2 regions of the Lysinibacillus sp. FSL M8-0337 genome follow, and region 1 is predicted to be linked to the other one. Evidence: riboswitches for the same ligand, from Rfam matches in the RefSeq annotation. Region 1 holds a riboswitch; the other holds the start of a gene.
What was found. Region 1 has a riboswitch for thiamine pyrophosphate ahead of thiT (energy-coupled thiamine transporter ThiT). Riboswitches for the same ligand answer to the same signal wherever they lie in the genome.

Region 2: another riboswitch for thiamine pyrophosphate. It lies ahead of thiC (phosphomethylpyrimidine synthase ThiC); the one in region 1 lies ahead of thiT (energy-coupled thiamine transporter ThiT).

What each region holds. Positions count from the first base shown of each region.
Region 1 covers NZ_CP151996.1:3,916,937-3,921,155, forward strand. Annotated here, with positions in the region: gene MKY08_RS19150 (hypothetical protein) at 1-375, shown strand, start outside; gene map (type I methionyl aminopeptidase) at 403-1,158, opposite strand; gene thiT (energy-coupled thiamine transporter ThiT) at 1,701-2,261, opposite strand; TPP riboswitch at 2,387-2,494, opposite strand; gene MKY08_RS19165 (DUF4870 domain-containing protein) at 2,622-2,954, shown strand; gene MKY08_RS19170 (hypothetical protein) at 2,983-3,105, shown strand; gene MKY08_RS19175 (SMC family ATPase) at 3,209-4,219, opposite strand, start outside.
Region 2 covers NZ_CP151996.1:202,023-206,241, reverse strand. Annotated here, with positions in the region: gene thiC (phosphomethylpyrimidine synthase ThiC) at 1-1,631, opposite strand, end outside; TPP riboswitch at 1,781-1,895, opposite strand; gene MKY08_RS00940 (AEC family transporter) at 1,978-2,907, opposite strand; gene MKY08_RS00935 (methyl-accepting chemotaxis protein) at 3,117-4,219, opposite strand, start outside.

The DNA.
Region 1 (4,219 bases):
CTTTACAATACGTACTCACATTCCAATAATGCATTATCTGGCCGCCTACCGATTTCACTTTACTTTGCTTGGTCTACATTTTTATTGATGACAAATACGAGTTTTACGTTAACTTCATATGAATGGAATGGCTTCGGTCTTAGCAATCCACTTTGGGCAGTTATTTTACTGACAATTGGTGTCGTAATCGCCTTACATATACGTTATCATCATTTTGATATTGTCTATCCTAGCGTTTTTATCTGGGCATTCATTGGCATTGCATTTCATAATCATCTTGACGAGTTGCTTGTGACGACCGCAGCCTTATTTTTATGTGGTGTGCTTGTTGTTGGTATTCTATTCGTCAAAAAAAAACCTGCTTACCAAAAATAAATCGGTAAGCAGGTTTTTTATTTCGTCTTATTGCTCATCTAATGAAGTTAAAATGATTGGTTTGTCTTTTGTTACAATAATCGAATGCTCAATTTGGGCAACTAAAGATTTGTCAGGCGTAATAAATGTCCAGCCATCGCCAGCTTCAACGATATGCTCTGCTTTTGCTGAAATAAACGGCTCCACAGCTAACACCATGCCCTCTTTCATAATTGTTGAATCCCACGCATCGTAATAGTTTAAAATGTGGTTTGGCTCATCATGTAATGAACGACCTAATCCATGACCCGTTAAGTTCATAATAACTGTTAAGTCATTGGCATAAGCCTCACGCTCTACCGCTTTCCCAATTTGGTTTAATTTCGAACCAGCTTTTACTTTTGTCATTGCACGATCAAACGCGCTTTTTGCTACGCGACAAAGTTTTTCTTTATCCTCATAACCTTCCCCTACTACAAAAGAAATACCTGTATCTGCAAAGTAACCATTTAAAGAGCCGGATACATCAATATTAACAATATCCCCCTCTTTAATAATACGTTGTCCTGGGATACCATGGGCAACTTCTTCATTGACACTAATACAAGTGTAACCTGGGAAATCATACTCTCCCTTAGGACCTGAAATAGCTCCTGCTTCAGCAAACATGCGTCCTGCAATTTCATCTAATTCAAGTGTTGTCACACCAGGTTTTGTAGCTGCTTTCATCGCCTCACGAATTTCCGCACAAATGCGACCAATTTTTTTAAAGGCTTCAATTTCTTCTTGGGTTTTTACAATCATTTTTAACGTCCCTTTCATCTAATATCTACTCTTTAATATAACATAACTTTTTATGTGCATAACGCCAAAAGCTTTAATTATTCTATGCCAATAGGATTTCAATAGTGCTCCTCATAGAAAAAACAGACGATTTTAACAGTCTTTAGACCTTAAAACCGCCTTTCTCTAACGCGCTATCTACAGTTAAAACGGTAGTTCTCATTATAAAAAAATGTGGCTGAGACAAAAGAGAAAAAGTGTTAGATTGACTGCAATCAATCTAACACTTTTTTGCTATTCCGTTGTTGTCCGCTACGGCGTTGCTTTCCGCGGGCACACCGTAAGCCGCAACCCTCGCTAACGCGCGGAATGCCCGTGTCTTACATTGTGTGCTGTTCTGAGCAGGAGTCACCGTCTTCGCTACCAACAACTAGTGAACACTTCTAATTTTTTTTATTGCAAAAGCAAGAATAGCTAAGTTCTCCATATAGCAAAAAATTATGAACACCTTTCGTCTGTTTCTTAAATTTTTTTAGTTATGTCCAAGCCTCATTTCCATTCATTTATAATTTTCGTTGCATTAATTGTGGCGCCGCTGTAAATAATAGAACACCGACAATAGCGGTTAAAATAGTTGCTGGTAACATATATGTTCCATTATAGATAATTGAATAAATCCATGCATTTTGATCGCCCGCATACTCCGCAAAGAATACTGCACCTGCAATTGTGTGTGCAAGATAGCGTAAAAAACCAGCTAGCACCGTACCAATCACTATGTACAGAGCCATTTTCTTTTTGTTGAGTGCTGTTGCGGCTTTTAATACAGGTTCACGAACGATTGCCGCTAAACCTACTACAGTAAAGGCTACCCCGTAATCTAGTAATCCTTGAAGCCAGTGCACAATATAAGCACCAAACATTGTTTGCATCACACCAATCAATAGACCTGTTGTAAGCCCTGACAAGAACCCCCAACGAAACGCCATTAAAATTATTGGTATCATGACTAAGCTTACCGAGCCGCCTTGTGCCCATACTTTAAAGGAAACTTGATCGAGCACAAGTCCTACCGCTGCGAAAATTGCAATCTCCACCAGCATGAGTAATCTTTTTTTGTCCATACTATTATTCTCTCCTTTGTTCCGATGTAGGATACAAGAGCAGGAATAGAAAACAATTATTTGGATATGCATCTCAATCCGGCATAAAAAAACGATGCCAGGACAGAGCCTCACATCGTAAAAGTGTCGGTTTCTATCCACATCCCTACGCAAGTGTTAACTTACAGGTTCAAAGAGTAAAGGCATTACGTGCCCAGTCTCAGCTGACATCATCAGCTCCCCTTGTGGTCGTTACATCTCATTTTTATTGAACACACTCATTGTACGCAACCACCTTTGCGATTACAACCTTTTCCTCAATTATTTTTTTTGAAACTTTTACGCTTTCTATGCGTAAATATTAAAAAGGGAGGAACAATTATGGAGAATCAAAAAGTTTTATCTGCGTTTAGTTATCTCAGTATTTTTATTGCACCATTTGTCGTTCCATTAATCGTTTACTTTGTTTCAAAAGATAGTGAAGTCAAAAGACATTCCATTCGGGCACTTATTTCTCACTTAATTCCGTTAGTCTTGGGTATCATTTTCTTTTCTATCTTTATATTTTCTACAATGTCATTGAACACGTTTGATCCTTCTTCAAATGGGAATACATTTATTATCATTTGGTTTGCTTCATTTGCAATTTATTTACTCGTATCATTAGGTATTGTTATTTGGAATATTGTGCAAGCTGTACGAGTTATACGTTAAAATTTAGTACGAAGGAGATGTCATATTCATGAAAGTATCCAAAGTAGTGAAAACCGCTATAAAATTTGCACCTATTGTCATTCCTATTGTCAAAAAAGTAGTTGCTGCAAAAAAAGGGACAACACCCTACGTATCAACACGTAGAAAATAAGCGCAATGACTTCTTTTAATTGTTTGAGTGACTGGCACACAAAACCCACTTACACCATAGAGTGCAAGTGGGTTTTTATTTAGAATTGTTTGGGTGACTGGCACTACTTTACTTCAAAGTGCGTTGTACTATGCCCACTTAACGTTTTTTCAACATGTAAAACAGCTGGCATTGCGGCTTTTAACTCGGCGACATGTGAAATAACACCAATCATTCTTCCTGAATCTTGTAAATCAATTAACGTATCAATTGCTTTATTTAACGCTTCCTCATCTAAAGAGCCAAAGCCCTCGTCGATAAACATCGTTTCAATTTGAATATTCCCTTGGAAGCTTTGAATAACATCTGCCATACCTAATGCAAGACTTAATGACGCATTAAACTTCTCCCCACCAGATAATGTTTTTACATCTCTTAATTGGTCCGTATAAGCATCATACACATCTAACCCTAACCCACTTTGCTTGGCATGCTTCTCCAAGCGATCAGAGCGCCGCAATTCAAACTGTCCATTTGATAAATGGAATAAACGAAGATTGGCTGCTGCTGTAATCTTATCTAAATAATTGATTTGAATGTAACGCTCAAATGACAGTTTTTTTGGATTTTGCCCATTCAACACGGTGTAAAGTTCTTTTACACGACCTGCTTCTTTTTCGAGTATCCGTATTTCCCTCGCTGTTTCATCAACTTTAACAATAAAGTCAGCACATGCAGTTGCATAATTTTTCGTCTGTTGTAATATTTTAAATGCCTCTTCAGATGTAGCTCGCAGCATCTCAAGCTTGTCTTCTAATATCGTTAAATTTTGCTTCTCTTTTCCTTCAAGATGTTGTGCTCCATCTAAGATTTGTTGCTGTAAAGAATGCTGTTGTAAAGCGTAATCACGGCACGCTTTACGTAATTCCTCGATTTGTACAATACTTCGCTTTGCCGCCGCATATGCTTCATATGTTGTAAAACCAACATTGTTCATGTTTGTGACAAATTGTTCTCGTTTTTCATTCAGTTTGTTTTGCAATTCCTCATATGCTTTTTTCGCCAGTTCTTCTGCTATAGCTGCCTTATGTGACGCTTCTTTTGTTGCTTGTAGATTATGCTGACTTGCATTCCA
Region 2 (4,219 bases), 840 kb from region 1:
CACATTGAGCAGAAATGGGCTGTTTTTGCTCCCTCTGCAGGTAATGTTTCATCGTGATATTCTACTGCTCGTTCTGGGTCTAGTGATAAGTTAAACTGATCGCGCCAGCGGAACTCAAATCGCGCTTTGGATAGCGCATCATCTCTTTGTTGTGCTCCAGGGTGCCCTTTCGCCAAATCAGCAGCATGTGCCGCAATTTTATAGGTAATGACCCCTACACGAACATCTTCTCGATTCGGTAAACCTAGGTGTTCTTTCGGTGTCACATAGCATAGCATCGCTGTGCCAAACCAGCCAATCATTGCTGCGCCAATGGCAGATGTAATATGGTCATAGCCTGGCGCGATATCTGTTGTAAGAGGCCCCAATGTGTAAAAAGGTGCTTCTTTGCAAACTTCCAATTGTTTGTCCATATTTTCCTTAATGAGATGCATCGGTACATGCCCAGGTCCCTCTACCATTACTTGTACATCGTGCTTCCATGCAATTTGTGTTAGCTCTCCTAACGTATCAAGCTCCGCAAACTGTGCTTCATCATTGGCATCTGCAATTGAGCCTGGGCGTAAACCATCCCCTAATGAAAAAGCAACATCATACATTTTCATAATTTCACAAATTTCTTCAAAATGGGTATATAAGAAGTTTTCTTGGTGATGGAACAGACACCATTGCGCCATAATCGAACCACCACGCGACACAATGCCCGTTACGCGATTAGCTGTGAGTGGTACATAACGAAGCAACACGCCTGCATGAATCGTAAAGTAATCCACCCCTTGTTCCGCTTGCTCGATCAACGTATCACGATACACTTCCCATGTTAAATCCTCCGCTACACCATTGACCTTTTCAAGTGCCTGATAAATCGGCACAGTTCCTACAGGTACAGCCGCATTACGAATAATCCATTCGCGGGTTGTATGAATATGCTTGCCAGTAGATAGATCCATTATATTATCTGCGCCCCATCGTGTAGCCCATGTCATTTTTTCAACTTCCTCTGCTATAGAGGAAGAAACAGCCGAATTACCAATATTGGCATTAATTTTGACATGAAAGTTTCGGCCAATAATCATCGGCTCTGCTTCTGGATGATTAATATTGGATGGCATAATGGCACGTCCTGCAGCAATTTCTGCACGTACAAATTCTGGTTCAACATGTTCACGAATCGCTACAAATTCCATTTCCGGGGTAATAATCCCTTGTCTTGCATAATGCAGTTGTGTCACGTTGCGACCTTTTTTTGCACGTAATGGTTTTCGGGAAAGCTCCGGAAAAACGTTTTCCTTCATACGAGGGTCGTCTGCTTTGCGGAAGCCATTATCCTCTGGTTTAATCGTCCGCCCTTCGTACTCCTCTACATCTCCACGTTCTTTTATCCACGCACTACGCAATGCAGGTAAACCTTTTGTAATATCCACTTTGTAAGTTGGGTCCGTATAAGGACCGCTCGTATCATAAACACGCACTGGTGCATTATCCTCTTCTCCAAAACTACCCGTTGTTGGGCTTAGCTGAATTTCACGCATCGGTACTAAAATATCTGGGCGTGTTCCTTCTACATATACTTTTTTACTTCCGTCAAAACTTGTCATAATGATAATGTTCTTTTCGCTAACTGTTGTCATATAGTATTCCGCTCCCTTTTCCATAAATGTTTAAAAAGGACCGAATCTAGCTCACGCCAATAGGTAGCATTACAAATAAAAAGCCGAATCCAAAAAAATTGGATCCGGCTGTACATGTAAGGTTTATTTATCGCAAAAAATTCAAGGAGTGCGATATTCATTAACTTTCCCACGCTGGTATGAGCCAGATCAGGTCCAAAGGGTCAAGAAACCTCTATGCGTTTCCCTCTCAGCCCGACTCATCGGACTCCCCTAGTTATAGCTATTAAGTTTGATGATAGTGTAACAGATTTTTCTAATAGATGGAAGTTATAATTAGATTTATCTTGCTATTATCCTCGAGTAATTACGTAAATAGCAGTTCTGCTAGATAAATGACAATTGTTACTGTAAGACAGCTAACAATTGTTGAAAAAAGGACCGTTTGCGCAGCAGTTGCCGACTCAACATCATATTCTAATGCCAAGCTTGAGCTATTACGTGAGGTCGGAAAAGCACTTGCAATGAAAAGTGACTGGGCGACAACACCATCTAAACCGAGGACAAAAATAATAAGCAATGCAACGGCTGGACCTACTACTAGACGTGTAATGCAGCTAACAAACACCGTTTTATTAAACATGGATTTGATTTCAAGCTGTGATAGTTGAGCACCCAGTGTAATAAGAGCTACGGCAATAAAGCCATCTGCTACGTGGTCAATAGGAATACGGATAAATTGTGGAATGCCAATATTAAAGAAATTCATTGCCACACCTATTATAAGGGCATGAATAATGGGCATTTTCAGGAAGTCCTTTATGATTGCCATCCCTGATTTAGTCGACGAGATTAAATTATATAAACCATATGTATAAGTCGTCATATTTTGAAAAATAACGAGAATCACTTGAATTGCAACCCCAATTGGCTGCGTTGCGAAAATCATTTGTGCTACTGGAATACCATAGTTGCCAGAGTTAATAAGGACAACACTATTTTTAAAAACTGCCGTCTCTGTTTTCGCTAGTCCAAGCCCCTTCGCTAAAAAATGACTAAGCACCATTTGACTGCCGATAAAGAGCACAATAAATAATGCCACTTCCCCTAGCACTGATAACTCCACACTTGTTTCATATAAATTCACAAATACAGCAGCTGGCATAAAACAATACGTAATAAGCTGAGATAATGCTTTCAAATTAAAAGAAAATTTCTTTTGTAAAAATGCACCAAGTACAAGCAACACTAAAATAGGGGCAACTATTTTAAAGAAAATCATACCGAGATACATCATGGAGGTGACCCCCTTTCATCTCTTTCTATAGTAAAACTGTTCACAACATGGGTCAATGCTCCGCCGCTAGTATAAGTTTACATAAAAAAAGGACTGTCCCTTGCTAGGACAGCTCTTTTTTTTGTTTGTAGGTTTTTGCTCTGCTTCGCGGGGAAACCTCCTTGCTTCGCGGGGAAATCTCCCTGCTTCGCGGGTATCTCCATCTCGCTTTATTTAGCAAGTTTAAATCGATTCACGACCTCTTGGAGTTCTTTAGAAATTTGGTTCATGTTGTTGATAGATTCTGCGACTTTTTCCATTTCTGCTTGTTGGTCTGCGGCTGATGCACTCACCTGTTCTGCTGAAGCAGCAGTTTCCTCTGAAACAGCGGAAATACTTTGAATCGCCGTAATGGCTTGGTCTTTTTGCTCCAACATTTGTGAAAGCTCTGACAGTAGTTCGTTAATTGCTGTTGCAATTGATTGAGATAGCTCGTTATTATCTTTAAAAGCTAACTCTGTATTTTGTACCGATTCATTTTGCGCTTGCATTAAGCTTGCATTGGAAGCAATAACGGATACCGTTTGCTTTGAATCTGCTAGGATGCTAGAGACCGTTTGTTTAATGACTTCTGTTTCGTTTTTAGACTGCTCTGCCAGTTTACGCACTTCCTCTGCTACTACTGCAAAGCCTTTCCCATGTTCTCCCGCTCGAGCAGCTTCTATACTTGCATTCAGTGCTAATAGATTCGTTTGCTCTGTTATTCCTTGAATAGATGCAATAATTTGATTGATATTGTTAATATTGCTAGACAAAGATTCCATTTGACGTTGGATACGTCCATTCATTTCATTCGTTTCCGCATTTCGGTCACGTAAACTTTCCACTTCTTTCATGCCCTGTTCTGTAGAAGTTTGTGTTTTGATTGACAGCTCGTCCATTTGCTTTGACAGCCTTGTAATGGCGTCAATTTGGTCAGATAAGTCAATCATTCGATAATTCGTTTCTTCTGTATCCTCTGATTGTTTTGATGCACCTTGCGCTATTTCGTTAATTGCGACAGATACTTCCTGACTTGATGCTACAATTTCATTAAAGGCTTCATGAACATGGTCCGATGATTGATTGAGCAATGTTGAAGAATTTAATACCGTATGTATGGCATCATTCGTCTTATCCAGCATATTATTATAAGCTAATGCAACAGCGCCAATTTCATCGGATTTTATAAATTTATCATCTATCTTTTTCGTTAAATCGCCTTCTGCTGCTGTTTCAATAGATGTACGTAAAACCTTTAAAGGCTTCAACTGCTTATATATAAACATTGCAC